DNA from 3 places in the Salmonella sp. FC25216 genome. Region 1 is predicted to be linked to each of the others. Evidence: predicted binding sites of a transcription regulator. Region 1 holds the regulator's gene; each other region holds the start of a gene.
What was found. Region 1 encodes PhoB, which activates phosphate uptake and scavenging genes when phosphate is short. Its sites were predicted from a motif close to CTGTCATAAAACTGNCNNAT; they were not measured.
Positions count from the first base shown of each region.

Region 2: a site for PhoB is predicted at 2,258-2,277, ahead of glpT (glycerol-3-phosphate transporter). Genes of this name have one in related genera too.
Region 3: a site for PhoB is predicted at 1,296-1,315, ahead of kdgR (DNA-binding transcriptional regulator KdgR). Genes of this name have one in related genera too.

Region 1 is NZ_JBDGON010000007.1:169,990-175,276, reverse strand. Features, by position in the region: gene sbcD (exonuclease subunit SbcD) at 1-865, opposite strand, end outside; gene phoB (phosphate response regulator transcription factor PhoB) at 1,080-1,769, shown strand; gene phoR (phosphate regulon sensor histidine kinase PhoR) at 1,839-3,122, shown strand; gene brnQ (branched-chain amino acid transporter carrier protein BrnQ) at 3,531-4,850, shown strand; gene proY (proline-specific permease ProY) at 4,925-5,287, shown strand, end outside.
Region 2 is NZ_JBDGON010000006.1:331,445-336,731, reverse strand. Features, by position in the region: gene glpQ (glycerophosphodiester phosphodiesterase) at 1-763, opposite strand, end outside; gene glpT (glycerol-3-phosphate transporter) at 769-2,127, opposite strand; gene glpA (anaerobic glycerol-3-phosphate dehydrogenase subunit A) at 2,400-4,028, shown strand; gene glpB (glycerol-3-phosphate dehydrogenase subunit GlpB) at 4,018-5,277, shown strand; gene glpC (anaerobic glycerol-3-phosphate dehydrogenase subunit GlpC) at 5,274-5,287, shown strand, end outside.
Region 3 is NZ_JBDGON010000002.1:157,079-162,365, reverse strand. Features, by position in the region: gene AC3G3F_RS04235 (YobH family protein) at 1-202, shown strand, start outside; gene kdgR (DNA-binding transcriptional regulator KdgR) at 413-1,204, opposite strand; gene AC3G3F_RS04225 (MFS transporter) at 1,380-2,753, shown strand; gene AC3G3F_RS04220 (hypothetical protein) at 3,151-3,279, shown strand; gene AC3G3F_RS04215 (DUF8038 domain-containing protein) at 3,619-5,287, shown strand, end outside.

The sequences.
Region 1 (5,287 bases):
TTGACGCCAGGTCGCCTTTTAAAACCGCCAATGGTTGGCTAACGGGGATGGCCAGACTTTCGGTACTTTGCCATTTCCCCTGGTCGAAGGTCACCAGATGCACGCATTTGCTTTTGCCGCACTCATCAAAGCTGAGGGCGATGGGGGAGCCGCAATAGCGGATATGCTCTGTGCCGCCGACACATTGCGCGCGGTGAATGTGTCCCAATGCGATATAATCCGCTGGTGGGAAATGCTCCGCCGGAAAGGCATCCAGCGTACCGATATAAATGTCGCGTACCGCATCGCTTTTGCTGGCGCCGACGGTGGTTAAATGCCCCGTCGCGATAACCGGCAACTTCCGTTCGCCGCGTAGCAGGCACGCTTCCTGGTACTGCTGTTGATAATAATCGGCAATCGCATGAAGGAGTTGCTGCTGTTTCTCGCTGCCGGACAACCCCGCCTGGCTGGTAATAATGTCGCGCGGGCGTAAAAAGGGAATGGGGCACAGTACGGCGCCGGGAGAACCATCGCGGCGATGAAGTAGTTGCGGCGCATAGCCCGCGCTGGCGATCACGGTTGTATTGAGAAACGCCAGAATTTCGCGTGACTCGTTAAGCGTGGCAACGGAATCATGATTACCGGCCAGCACCACTAAATGACAGCCTGTTTGCTGTAAATTAACGACAAAACGGTTATAAAGTTCTCGGGCATAGCTTGGCGGCGAACCGGTATCAAAAATATCGCCTGCGACAATAATGGCATCCACCTGATGGGACTGCGCGGTCTCCAGCAGCCAGTCCAGAAAAGCCTGATGCTCCGCGGCGCGGCTTTTACTGTAGAAATTTTGTCCCAGATGCCAGTCAGAGGTATGGAGGATGCGCATAATAGTTCCATGCAAAAAAAGCGTGAACGGGATTATACACGTCATCCCCTCCATTTTTGGGCGCAATTTACCGCCAGTAGACGGTAATGCAATGTTTCAACGGTGTCATAAATCATCAACATGCTGTCAATACCACCCCTTTTTTTCATAAATCTGTCATAAATCTGACGCATAATGGCGCGGCATTGATAACTAACGACTAACAGGGCAAATTATGGCGAGACGTATTCTGGTCGTAGAAGATGAGGCGCCGATCCGTGAAATGGTGTGCTTCGTGCTCGAACAAAATGGCTTTCAGCCCGTAGAAGCCGAAGATTATGACAGTGCGGTGAATAAACTTAATGAACCCTGGCCGGATCTCATCCTTCTTGACTGGATGTTGCCCGGCGGGTCTGGGTTACAGTTTATTAAACATCTCAAACGTGAAGCCATGACCCGGGATATTCCTGTGGTTATGCTGACGGCGAGAGGTGAGGAAGAAGATCGCGTGCGCGGGCTGGAAACCGGCGCTGACGATTACATTACCAAGCCGTTTTCCCCCAAGGAGTTGGTGGCGCGCATTAAGGCCGTTATGCGGCGTATCTCACCGATGGCGGTCGAAGAGGTGATCGAGATGCAGGGACTGAGCCTTGATCCTGGCTCTCATCGCGTGATGACCGGCGACAGCCCACTGGATATGGGGCCGACCGAATTTAAATTACTCCATTTCTTTATGACGCATCCGGAACGGGTTTATAGTCGCGAACAGCTACTCAACCATGTCTGGGGCACCAATGTGTACGTTGAAGACCGGACGGTCGACGTGCATATTCGCCGTTTGCGTAAGGCGCTGGAGCACAGCGGCCACGACCGGATGGTGCAAACGGTACGCGGGACAGGGTATCGTTTTTCGACCCGCTTTTAATGCCTTTTCCGCCAGTAGATCACAGGCTTCTGGCGGAGAAGGCTTTCCATTCTTGAGGGAGTATGACGCGTGCTGGAACGGCTGTCATGGAAAAGGCTGGTGCTGGAGTTGGTGCTCTGTTGCATCCCCGCGCTTATCCTTAGCGCTTTTTTTGGTTATCTGCCGTGGTTTTTACTGGCGGCGGTGACGGGACTGCTTGCCTGGCATTTCTGGAATTTATTGCGCCTCTCCTGGTGGCTGTGGGTCGACAGAAGTATGACGCCGCCGCCGGGACGGGGAAGTTGGGAGCCGCTGTTATACGGTTTACACCAGATGCAGTTGCGAAATAAGAAGCGCCGCCGCGAGCTGGGGAACCTGATTAAACGTTTTCGCAGCGGCGCGGAGTTGCTGCCTGATGCAGTGGTACTGACCACAGAAGAGGGCGGCATTTTTTGGTGTAACGGTTTGGCGCAACAGATACTGGGGCTACGCTGGCCGGATGACAGCGGGCAGAATATTCTCAATCTGCTGCGTTACCCGGAGTTTACCCAGTATTTAAAAACGCGTGATTTCACCCGTCCGCTTCATCTGGTGCTGAATACCGGGCGGCACCTGGAGATCCGTGTCATGCCTTATACCGATAAACAACTCCTGATGGTGGCGCGCGATGTGACGCAAATGCATCAGCTTGAAGGCGCCAGGCGTAACTTTTTCGCCAACGTTAGCCATGAGTTGCGTACGCCATTGACGGTATTGCAAGGCTATCTGGAAATGATGCAGGAGGGGGCGACGCGAGAGAAAGCGCTGCATACGATGCGCGAGCAAACGTATCGTATGGAAGGGCTGGTAAAACAATTGCTTACGTTGTCTAAAATTGAGGCGGCCCCGGCGCTGTTATTAAATGAAAAAGTGGATGTACCGATGATGCTGCGGATCGTGGAGCGTGAAGCGCAGACGCTCAGCCAGCAGAAGCATACCTTTACGTTTGAGGTCGACGATAGTCTTAGCGTTCTGGGCAACGAAGAGCAGCTACGCAGCGCGATCTCAAACCTGGTGTATAACGCGGTAAACCATACGCCGGCGGGAACGCATATTACGGTGAGCTGGCGACATGTCGCGCATGGCGCTGAGTTTTGCATACAAGATAACGGTCCGGGGATTGCCGCTGAGCATATTCCTCGTCTGACCGAACGCTTCTACCGTGTCGATAAAGCGCGTTCGCGTCAAACGGGCGGCAGCGGCCTGGGGTTGGCGATTGTGAAACATGCGCTGAATCACCATGAAAGCCGCCTTGAAGTCGACAGTTTGCCTGGTAAAGGAACGCGATTTAGCTTTGTTCTGCCGGAACGTTTAATTGCCAAAAATAGCGTCTAATTACCTTTCGTAAGTATAACTTTCCATAAGCCAGCGGATGCTGGCTTATTTTCTTTGCAGTTAATGCGGGGGCGCTGAAACTTTCAACGTCTGGTGGTTTTTTGTTCGCATGATTAGCCATAACTTTTTCATGAGAATGGTGTTTTATTCTGGTTGTAAATTTCATATCGCTATATTCATCTGGTTTTTAGATCCCACCTTGCTTTAAAACGTTATAAGCGTTTAAATTGCGCTCCAGGTGCTGTCATTACGGCTGCATTTGCGCGGTAAATCGAAAAACAATTCTTCGCCGCATCGGTCCGGGAGTTTTTCCCGCTGAAATTGATAAAAAACGCCGCTTTATAATCCTCCGGGAAAGGCAAAAATTTTAATGTTTACAACATCACCATCCACAGGCAGTAAGACTTTATGACCCATCAGTTAAAATCGCGCGATATCATCGCCCTGGGCTTTATGACATTTGCGCTGTTCGTTGGCGCAGGCAATATTATTTTTCCTCCTATGGTCGGTTTGCAGGCGGGTGAACACGTCTGGACAGCCGCTATTGGCTTTCTGATTACCGCCGTGGGTCTACCGGTTCTTACCGTTGTGGCGCTGGCGAAAGTCGGCGGCGGCGTAGACAGCCTCAGTACGCCGATTGGTAAAGTGGCGGGCCTCCTGCTGGCGACCGTTTGTTATCTGGCCGTCGGGCCGTTATTTGCGACGCCGCGTACCGCGACGGTGTCGTTTGAGGTCGGTATCGCTCCGTTGACCGGCGATTCTGCAATGCCGTTGCTGATTTACAGCGTGGTCTATTTCGCTATCGTTATTCTGGTTTCCCTCTATCCGGGTAAGCTGCTGGATACGGTAGGGAATTTCCTGGCGCCGTTGAAAATTATTGCGCTGGTCATCCTTTCCGTTGCGGCTATCGTTTGGCCTGCCGGTCCAATCAGCAACGCCCTGGACGCTTATCAGAATGCGGCCTTTTCTAACGGATTTGTGAACGGCTATCTGACGATGGATACGCTGGGCGCGATGGTGTTTGGTATCGTTATTGTGAACGCGGCGCGTTCTCGCGGCGTTACCGAAGCGCGCCTGTTGACGCGTTACACGGTCTGGGCCGGCCTGATGGCGGGCGTGGGGCTGACGCTGCTTTACCTTGCCTTGTTCCGCTTAGGCTCTGACAGCGCGACGTTGGTCGATCAGTCAGCGAACGGCGCGGCGATTCTTCATGCCTACGTTCAGCATACCTTTGGCGGCGCGGGAAGCTTCCTGTTGGCGGCGCTAATCTTTATCGCCTGTCTGGTGACGGCGGTGGGGCTGACCTGCGCCTGCGCTGAGTTCTTCGCGCAGTATATTCCGCTGTCTTACCGGACGCTGGTCTTTATCCTCGGCGGCTTCTCTATGGTGGTGTCAAACCTCGGACTGAGCCATCTGATTCAAATCTCCATTCCGGTGCTGACGGCTATCTATCCGCCGTGTATCGCACTGGTTGTATTAAGTTTTACCCGCTCATGGTGGCATAATTCCACCCGCATCATCGCACCGGCAATGTTTATCAGCCTGCTTTTTGGTATCCTTGACGGCATCAAAGCATCTGCCTTTGGCGATGTGTTGCCAGCCTGGAGCCAGCGTTTGCCGCTGGCGGAACAAGGACTGGCGTGGTTGATGCCAACGGTGGTGATGGTGATCCTGGCGATTATCTGGGATCGCGCGGCGGGTCGACAGGTGGCCTCCAGCGCTCACTAAAATCGCTGACATATGTGTACACCACGGGGCTTAACGCCCCGTGGTTTTTTATTGTGTTGATAGGTCAGAAATTGATGGAAAGCAATAATAAGCTAAAGCGTGGGCTGAGTACCCGGCACATTCGCTTTATGGCATTAGGTTCGGCAATCGGCACCGGCCTGTTTTACGGCTCGGCGGACGCCATCAAAATGGCGGGGCCGAGCGTGCTGTTGGCCTATATTATTGGCGGGGTCGCGGCATATATCATTATGCGCGCATTGGGGGAAATGTCCGTTCACAACCCTGCCGCCAGCTCATTTTCGCGCTATGCGCAGGAAAACCTCGGCCCGCTGGCGGGCTATATCACCGGCTGGACCTACTGTTTTGAGATCCTGATCGTCGCCATTGCCGACGTGACCGCGTTCGGCATATACATGGGCGTCTGGTTCCCCGCCGTG
Region 2 (5,287 bases), on a different contig from region 1:
AGTTGTAATTCACCCAACGACCATCCGGCTGTTTCTGCTGTGTTTCATTCCAGTCGGTATACGCAATAAGCTGAACCAGATTGAGATCCATCCCCATTTTGGGTTCCAGTTCATTCTTAATACGTTTCAGCTCAGCGACATCAAAACACTGCAAATAGACATTATCCTGCTTGCCGGTATAACCATACTTCTTCAGCACTTCCAGCGTTTTCGCGGCAATATCTTTCCCTTCCTGATGATGGAACCACGGTGCTTTAATTTCCGGATAAATACCAATATTTTTACCGGTAGAGTGATTTAATCCCTGAACGAATTCAATTTCCTCTTCAAAGGTATGAATGCGGAAATCAGATTTTCCCATCGGGAAACGCCCCGGATAAGTTTGTACTTTTTTGCCGTTTTCAATATCAAACCCTTCGGTAAACTTCAGGGATTTAATTTCGTCCAGGGTAAAATCGATAGCGTAATAACGCCCATCTTTACGCGCCCGGTCCGGAAAACGGTCAGCGACGTCAGTCACCCGATCAAGGTAGTGGTCATGGAGGACGACCAGATGGTCGTCCTTTGTCATCACCAAATCCTGTTCCAGGTAATCTGCCCCTTGCGCATACGCCATCGCTTTCGCCGGTAGCGTATGCTCCGGCAGATAACCGCTGGCGCCACGGTGGGCAATGACGACTTTTTCAGCCGCCACGGCACCGCTTCCGATTGCCATTCCTGCCAACATCAGTGCCACGCTAAGGTTTTTCAGTGTGGTTTTCATGTTTATTAGCCTCCGTTGCGTTTTAACTGCAGCTCATCATGATGGCGTTTTTCGCCAATCATCACGACCACCAGCAGGATTACCGCCAGAATGCTGCCGCCAATCATCACCATAAAGCCGCCATCCCAACCGAAGAAGTCAACGGTATAACCCACAATGGCGCTTGCGGCGACAGAACCGCCCAGATAACCAAACAGACCAGTAAAGCCCGCCGCCGTACCCGCCGCTTTTTTCGGCGCCAGTTCCAGCGCATGAAGACCAATCAGCATCACCGGACCGTAAATCAGGAAGCCGATAACAATCATACAAATCATATCAACGGTTGGGTTGCCAGCCGGGTTCATCCAGTAAACGATGGTCGCAATAGTGACCAGGGTCATAAAGAATACGCCCGTCGCGCCACGGTTGCCGCGGAATACTTTGTCTGACATCCAGCCGCACAGCAGGGTGCCTGGAATACCGGCATATTCATAGAGGAAATATGCCCAGGAGGATTTATCCAGAGCGAAATGCTTCACTTCTTTCAGGTACGTTGGCGACCAGTCGAGGATACCGTAGCGCAGCAGGTAGACAAACACGTTGGCGATAGCGATATACCACAGTAATTTGTTCGGCAATACGTACTGCATGAAGATTTGCTTCGCGGTGAGCTCTTCTTCCGCTTTTTCGTTGTAGTCGTCAGGATAGTCGTTTTTATACTCTTCGATAGGCGGCAGACCGCAAGATTGCGGCGTATCGCGCATCATTGCGAAAGCGAACAACGCCACCACAATCGCGCCAAAGGCTGGCATATAGAGCGCCGCTTTCCAGTCGTTAAACCACGCCATCCCCAGCAGGAACAGCAGTGGTGGGATCCCGCCGCCGACGTTATGCGCGCAGTTCCAGACCGACACAATGCCGCCGCGCTCTTTCTGCGACCACCAGTGAACCATCGTTCGACCGCACGGCGGCCACCCCATCCCCTGGAACCAGCCGCAAAGGAACAACAGCACAAACATCACGGCGATGCTGGACGTCGCCCACGGCACAAAACCCATAAACAGCATGACTGCTGCGGCCAGAATCAACCCTGCCGGCAGGAAAACGCGCGGATTCGAGCGATCGGACACCGACCCCATTATAAATTTCGAAAAACCATAAGCGATGGAAATCCCGGATAGCGCAAAGCCCAGATCGCCGCGCGAAAAACCCTGCTCTACCAGATAGGGCATCGCGAGGGCAAAGTTCTTGCGCACCAGATAATACGCGGCATAGCCAAAGAATATCCCCAGGAAAATCTGCCAGCGTAACCGGCGATAGGTCGGATCAATCTCCGCCGCTGGCAAGCGCGCTTTATGCGGCGCTGGTTTAAAAATACTCAACATATTGTAGCCTCCGTGGCCCGTATTTTATTTAGAGATAAACACCGCAGTTCGTTCAAACGACCCCGCTGTTCCCAGTGTGGCCGCGATGTTAAGTAAAGATCTGTCTCATGAATGTGAATTACAGCACATATTGTTACAGATTTATGAATAATGTTCAGAAAAGCGCACGAAATCACGTTTCATTTTCGAATAATGAGCGATTATGCGCGAAATCAAACATTCCATATGATTTGTATGGCTAAATGATAAAAAACGAACTGTGAGGAAAAACAATGAAAACTCGTGACTCGCAAGCAAGTGACGTGATTATCATTGGCGGTGGAGCAACAGGCGCAGGGATCGCCCGCGACTGCGCGCTGCGCGGTTTACGTGTCATCCTGGTGGAGCGGCATGATATTGCGACCGGCGCGACCGGGCGTAACCACGGGCTGCTGCACAGCGGCGCTCGTTATGCCGTTACTGACGCGGAATCCGCGCGCGAGTGCATTAGTGAAAACCAGATCTTAAAACGGATCGCCCGCCATTGTGTCGAACCGACGGATGGTCTGTTTATTACGTTACCGGAAGATGATCTTGCGTTTCAGGCCACCTTTATTCACGCCTGTGAAGCGGCAGGCATTCGCGCTGAAGCCATCGATCCGCAGCAGGCGCGCATCATTGAGCCCTCCGTTAATCCTGCGCTCATCGGCGCGGTAAAAGTGCCGGATGGCACCGTGGACCCTTTCCGCCTTACCGCCGCCAATATGCTGGATGCCAGAGAACATGGCGCAATCGTGTTAACAGCGCATGAAGTAACCGGGCTCATTCGTGAAGGCGCAACGGTCTGCGGTGTTCATGTGCGCAGCCATCTCACTGGCGAAACCCAGACGCTTCATGCGCCGGTGGTGGTCAATGCGGCAGGTATCTGGGGACAACGGATCGCCGAATACGCCGACCTGAGTATCCGCATGTTTCCGGCAAAAGGGTCGCTGTTGATCATGGACCATCGGATCAACCAGCATGTGATTAACCGCTGCCGGAAACCATCGGATGCCGACATTCTGGTACCTGGCGATACGATTTCACTGATCGGCACCACCTCTACCCATATTGATTACAATGAGATAGACAGCAACCGCGTTACCGCAGATGAAGTAGATATCCTGCTGCGTGAAGGGGAAAAACTGGCCCCTGTCATGGCGAAGACGCGTATTCTGCGCGCGTATTCTGGCGTCCGCCCGCTGGTGGCCAGCGATGACGATCCCAGCGGTCGTAACGTCAGCCGCGGTATTGTGCTGTTCGACCACGCCGAGCGCGACGGGCTTGAAGGCTTCATTACCATTACCGGCGGGAAGCTAATGACTTACCGCCTGATGGCGGAATGGGCCACCGACGCCGTGTGCCGCAAGTTGGGCAATACACGCCCCTGCATCACGGCGGATACGCCGTTGCCTGGCTCAAAAGAGTCTACGGAACATACGCTGAAACGCATTATCTCGCTTCCCGCGCCGCTACGCGGATCGGCGGTTTATCGGCATGGCGATCGCACGCCGGGATGGCTGAGTGAAGGCCGCCAACACCGTAGCCTGGTCTGTGAATGCGAGGCCGTCACGGCCGGTGAAGTGCAGTATGCCGTCGAAAACTTAACCGTGAATAGCCTGCTGGATCTGCGTCGTCGCACCCGCGTAGGCATGGGCACTTGCCAGGGCGAACTGTGCGCCTGCCGCGCAGCCGGGCTGCTGCAGCGTTTTAATGTGACGACCGCGGCGCAATCTATTACGCAACTCTCTGAGTTTCTGAATGAACGCTGGAAGGGCGTACAACCTGTCGCCTGGGGAGACGCACTGCGCGAAAGCGAATTCACGCGCTGGGTTTATCAGGGATTATGCGGTCTGGAGAAGGAGCACCAGGATGAAATTTGATACGGTTATTATGGGCGGCGGTCTCGCCGGTTTGCTATGCGGACTGCAACTCCAGCAGCATGGATTACGTTGCGCCATTGTCACTCGCGGACAAAGCGCGCTGCATTTTTCCTCTGGCTCGTTGGATCTGCTCAGCGCCCTGCCCGACGGCCAACCGGTGACCGAGATTACCGCCGGGCTTGATGCGCTGCGCCGCCAGGCGCCTGAACATCCTTATTCGCGTTTGGGCACGCAAAAAGTCCTTACGCTGGCGCAACAGGCGCAAACGCTACTTAACGCCAGCGGCGCGCAGTTATACGGTGACGTACAGCAGGCGCACCAGCGTGTAACACCGCTTGGCACATTGCGTTCAACCTGGCTTAGCTCGCCTGAAGTGCCGGTCTGGCCGTTATCCGCACAGCGAATTTGCGTCGTCGGCGTTAGTGGATTACTGGATTTCCAGGCGCACCTTGCGGCAGCGTCGCTGCGCCAACGCGATCTCAACGTCGAAACCGCAGAAATCGACCTTCCGGAACTGGACGTACTGCGTGATAACCCGACGGAATTTCGTGCGGTCAATATCGCGCGTCTGCTTGATAACGAAGAAAAATGGCCACTGCTTTACGACGCGCTATCACCGATAGCGACAAACTGCGACATGATCATCATGCCCGCCTGTTTCGGGCTGGCGAACGATAGGCTGTGGCGCTGGCTTAACGAACGCCTGCCCTGCGCGCTCACGCTGTTGCCGACGCTGCCGCCGTCGGTGCTCGGTATACGTCTGCACAATCAGCTCCAGCGCCAGTTTGCTCGTCAGGGCGGCATCTGGATGCCAGGCGATGAAGTGAAGAAAGTCACCTGCCGTCACGGTATCGTGAGCGAAATATGGACACGAAACCATGCCGATATCCCACTGCGTCCGCGTTTTGCCGTACTTGCCAGCGGTAGCTTCTTTAGTAGCGGCCTGGTTGCTGAGCGTAAAGAGATCCGCGAACCTATTTTAGGACTCGACGTACAACAAACGGCCACCCGCGCCGAATGGTATCAACAACATTTCTTCGACCCACAGCCCTGGCAGCAGTTTGGCGTCGTGACGGATGACGCTTTCCGCCCCTCCCTTGCGGGTAACACGGTAGAAAATCTGTATGCAATAGGTTCTGTGCTGGCGGGGTTCGACCCTATAGCCCAGGGATGCGGCGGCGGCGTCTGCGCAGTCAGCGCCCTCCACGCCGCGCACCATATCGCCGAGCGTGCAGGAGAACAGCAATGAGCGACACACG
Region 3 (5,287 bases), on a different contig from region 1:
GGTGTGGATAGGCCTGCTGCTGAGCGGCTATGGCGTACTGGTGGGAAGTAAAGTGAACGCTGCGGGGCTAGGCCTGCAGTGCCATTACCTGACTGCACGTGGCACCACCACGGCGCAATATGTCCATACCAATAGCGGCATCATTGGCTTTTCTGACTGTCCCCTTTTCAGAAAAAGCGCCACTGTCGTGGATAATGGCTAAGCGATAATAAATAATTTCACAGCGAAACTATCACGGATGATTACCCTATATTAGCTGTTGTTTATAAGCGTCGTTAAATAATGTTTTAATAACCGTTAAATAAGCCGACAGTCATTATCCTCTTTGACCATTCCATCTCACCAGATGTTATAAAAAAAGCAGCTACATTTTTCGCGGCTGCTTTTTTTAACGTCATGCTAATAACGTTGCTTAGAAGGGATAATCGTTGTAACCCATTTGTTCAGAAATTTTACGCGCGGCGGCGTGTAACATAGCCACATATTCCTGTAGGCGCTCTTCTGAAAAGCGCAGCGTCGGGAACGAAATGCTTAACCCTGCGATTACCACGCCAAAACGGTCGAATACCGGTACGCCGATACAACGTAACCCTTCTTCCTGTTCTTCATTATCTTCACCGTAGCCTTGCGCACGTACTTTATCCAACAGCGGCAGCAACGCTTCAGTACTGGTAATGGTTCGTCCGGTGCTTTGTTTATACTCTACGCCGTCGAGAATCTGCTTAACCTCATCGCGATCGCGCCAGGCCAGAAGCACTTTACCGATGGCCGTACTGTACAGCGGATTACGACGACCAATGCGTGAGTACATCCGTAGATTGTACATAGAGTCAATTTTATGGATATAGACAATACTGTCTTCATCCAACGCGCCAAGATGGATAGTTTCTTTCGTCAGACGAGACAGTTCGCGCATCTGAATGTCCGCACTGCGGATCAAATCAACATTTTGCAAGGCTCGCGCGCCCAGTTCAAACAGCTTTAACGTCAGAGAGTATTTTTCAGACTCCCCCTCCTGAGCCACGTAGCCCAGCGTTTTCATGGTTTGCAAAAAGCGATAAACGGTGCTTTTCGACATCATGACGCGCTGCGATAGCTCGGTAATCCCTATTTCACGCTCTTCACCCAGCGCCTGCAGAATGCCGAAAACCTTCAGCACAGAAGATACAGAATCAGGCTGTTTATCCAGATCTGCGTTTGCCATTTATCACCTCATTACGAGTGTTTTATAAAATTCAGAACGAGTTTTTATTATAATTTCACGCCAGGTCGCCCGCAATCCATCTTTGCTTACTTCGTTACAAATCTGCGACATAACACCTCAATATTGATGCTAAAATTATTATTCAGCTCATAATTATCATTATTACAAAATACTTATGGAAAAAACACGGGCCGACGGCCTGCCCCTCCCGCAGAGATACGGTGCTATCCTGACGATTATTATCGGTATTTCGATGGCGGTTCTGGATGGCGCAATCGCTAATGTCGCGCTGCCAACTATTGCGACTGATCTACACGCCTCCCCTGCCAGCTCTATCTGGATTGTCAATGCGTACCAAATCGCGATTGTCGTCTCACTACTTTCCCTGTCTTTTTTAGGCGACATGTTTGGTTATCGCCGGATCTATAAATGTGGTTTAGTGGTATTTCTGCTTTCATCATTGTTTTGCGCGCTTTCAGACTCGCTGCAAATGCTCACGCTGGCGCGCATTGCGCAGGGGTTTGGCGGCGCGGCGCTAATGAGTGTAAACACGGCGCTGATTCGACTTATCTACCCCCAGCGTCATCTGGGACGAGGCATGGGAATTAACTCTTTTATCGTCGCTGTCTCTTCCGCCGCTGGTCCAACAATCGCCGCGGCGATCCTGTCCATCTCATCATGGAAATGGCTGTTTCTGATTAATGTCCCATTAGGTATCATCGCCTTAATTCTGGCTATACGCTTTTTACCGGCAAACATCGCCCATGACGCTAAGCCTCGCTTTGACTTACCGAGCGCGGTAATGAATGCGCTCACATTCGGCCTGCTGATTACTGCGTTGAGCGGCTTTGCTCAGGGACAGTCGCTAGCGTTGATTGGCGCAGAGCTGCTCGTCCTAGTCGTGGTTGGTTTTTTCTTCGTTCGCCGCCAGCTTTCTTTGACCGTCCCCTTGTTACCCATTGACTTGTTACGCATCCCGCTCTTTTCGCTCTCAATCGGCACGTCAATTTGCTCGTTCTGCGCGCAAATGTTGGCCATGGTCTCGCTACCTTTTTACCTGCAAACCGTGCTGGGCCGTAGCGAAGTAGAAACCGGCCTGTTGTTGACGCCCTGGCCGCTGGCAACGATGGTGATGGCGCCGCTGGCCGGATACCTGATAGAACGTTTTCATGCCGGTTTGCTGGGGGCGCTGGGAATGGTGATAATGGCAGCCGGATTGTTTGCTCTGGTCATGTTGCCAGACTCCCCCTCCGATGTGAATATTATCTGGCCGATGATCCTTTGCGGCGCAGGGTTTGGCCTGTTCCAGTCGCCGAATAATCACACCATTATTACTTCCGCGCCGCGTGAGCGCAGCGGTGGCGCCAGTGGGATGCTGGGCACGGCGCGACTGTTAGGCCAAAGTACTGGTGCCGCACTGGTAGCGCTGATGTTGAACCAGTTTGGTGACAGCGGAACCCACGTGTCGCTGCTGGCGGCGGGCTTTCTGGCGACCCTTGCCGCCATCGTCAGTGGACTTCGGATCACCCACCCCCGGATCAAGGGATAAAAAAGGTTCATCGCAGGTTAGCGTGAACCAATAGAAAACGGCAGTCAGAACGTTTAGGTTTGTATTCGCCAGAACACCCCCTGAACTTTCAAAACTGCCGTTACTATGAATGCTAGCCTGACTTCTCTTTCTGGAAAGGGTTCAGTGTCTCTTCCTGCACTAAAATTACTCCCGATACACGGCTCATTCGCCTCCAGCCTCTGACTTCCCTAACCCCATATTATCGCTCCGCATATTCATGATACTTCCCTGCGACGTACCTGCTCAGTTAGAAGGTCTCGCTGGATGTACCCGTTCGCCGCTTACGCTGCTCATCCTGCGGCATTATGACCGAAAAAATCAACTGGCTGCCTGAGCGTCAGCGATACACCTCCACCCTGTCGGCGTGAATAGCTATATGGACATGAACACTGCGTTACTGGAAGCCAGTCAGCCATTAAATACAGTCGATGTGATGAAAACGGCACTGAAAGAAGTGTGGTATGCCCCGAATGAACAGGAGGCGAGCCAGCACAGGAATAGTTGAAAAGGCAGGAGCGTATTATTGCAGGGAAGAGATGTGAATATCGCCGCCCTTAATCTAAAATAAGACGGGAATTAAAATTGTGTAATTACCTGTTAGTGATATGTTTATTCCAACAACGCAGACAGGCAATTATGGACGAAAATAAACTCAAAGCGCTCGCTGCTGAACTGACTAAAGGACTTAAACCGAAGCCGACCTTAATCAGTGGTTGAAGGAAGTGCCGCATCAGCCGTCAGAAGACATTCAGTAAGCTAAGCAGTACAGAGGGCCCGCCAGCCACCTGCGGACTTTAGCTCACTAATATTAATATTGAAAATATCAATAAAAAGGTTTGAATACATGCCGCAAATAACCGCTATCAATAGTATTGAAAGTCAAAATGTAATGCATGGCGCCCCCTCCGCGATAACAGCACTTACTACAGAACAATTATTAATAAAAATAGATAATGTAAGGTTAGAAGAAAGACCTGCAATTCCAGTCTGCTACCGGCTGGCTGTGAATGCTGGCGTTGTCGCCGGGACGATATCCAAAGAAACAGAAGATATCCTTTCATCTATTCCTGGTAATTATTCTGAAAACTATCAAAAAATTATGGGGATTACTGTAGGGAATTACTTCATGCATATCAGCAAGGATCATATTGTCGACTCTGGAATAATAAATTTCAGGAATTTAAGAAGTGGTAAAATATTTCACACAGCCTATGTGCATAAAACTATAAATGGCGAAATTATATTTCTACATAATAATAATCTGACAATAGATGCAATATTAAACAAAGGGATGCATTCTCTCCCTTTACAAAAAGGGGGACTGAATGTTCATATATTAGATGACCAGAAACTTAGAAACCTACAGGATTATCTTAACCAAAACATTGGCTTTCACTTCATTACAACACGTGATTTGGAAACTAATTTAAAAAAAGAGTATGGCTTTAACCATCCCTGTAATTTGCCATGTGAGCATTTAACACATAATTCAGAGGGAGAAAAACTTTCATCAGAACAAATGATGGATGTTGATGTACCGGGGACATCGGCACAACAAGCTAATATCCCTACTATTGTATATGAATTCTCAGCACAGAATTTGCCGGAAAAACTCAGCGATATAAAACCTGACGATGACGATGACATATATACTTCATCTTCTTCCTCTTCGCCTTGTTCTTCGCCTTGCCCCTCTCCCCCTCGTGTTCCTGATGCAGAAGAAATAAGAAGGAAAGAAGAGCATAATAAACGGGTTCGCTGGTATCAACAAAAACGGTTTGCAGAACTCACTAAATTACATCCGGATCTGGCTAGTCATATCGTAACAGAAATGTTACCTACAGGTATTTTGTTGACTCGTGTTAAAAACAGCCCAACTGATATATTATTTGTTGATGTACATGGTACATACATGAATATGAAGTCTGGCACAATGCTGAAACCAGAAGCTATTGCTCGAGGTTTCACTAAGACAATAACTATCCCTAAGAATTTAGAACTGAATTTTTTAGCACCACACGATACTATCCTTACAGAAGGACCTGGATCGAAGGATGGTAATCATGTTGGTATAACAGAAAGAGCATTAGGCGCTACCGGTAAATCTTGCCAGATTTATTCCAGGCTGGCAGCGCCTGATGCTATGAGACCCGGTATTGTTTACTCAGAATATAATGAAAAAACGGCGGGAACAAACGAAACAGGGAAAGTTGTGAATTATCTTTTGAGTTCTACTTCCGACGATGTGGATCAGACATTGTGCCAACTTTCTGTTTTAGAAAACCGTATTAGTTGTCCTGATAAAATGGATATGCTGACTATTGCACCGAAAGTAGGTATTTTTGATGAAAAATATAAAGTAACAACCCTGGAGGAACTCTTAAGAGTGATCCAGATTACTAACCCTCAATATAAAAGGATAATCCTTGGTTCATGCCGAAGAAGTTATTTTTCACGTGATGATTCTATTTATGAGTATTCTCTTCAGACATCAGACTTACCAATTGACAGGC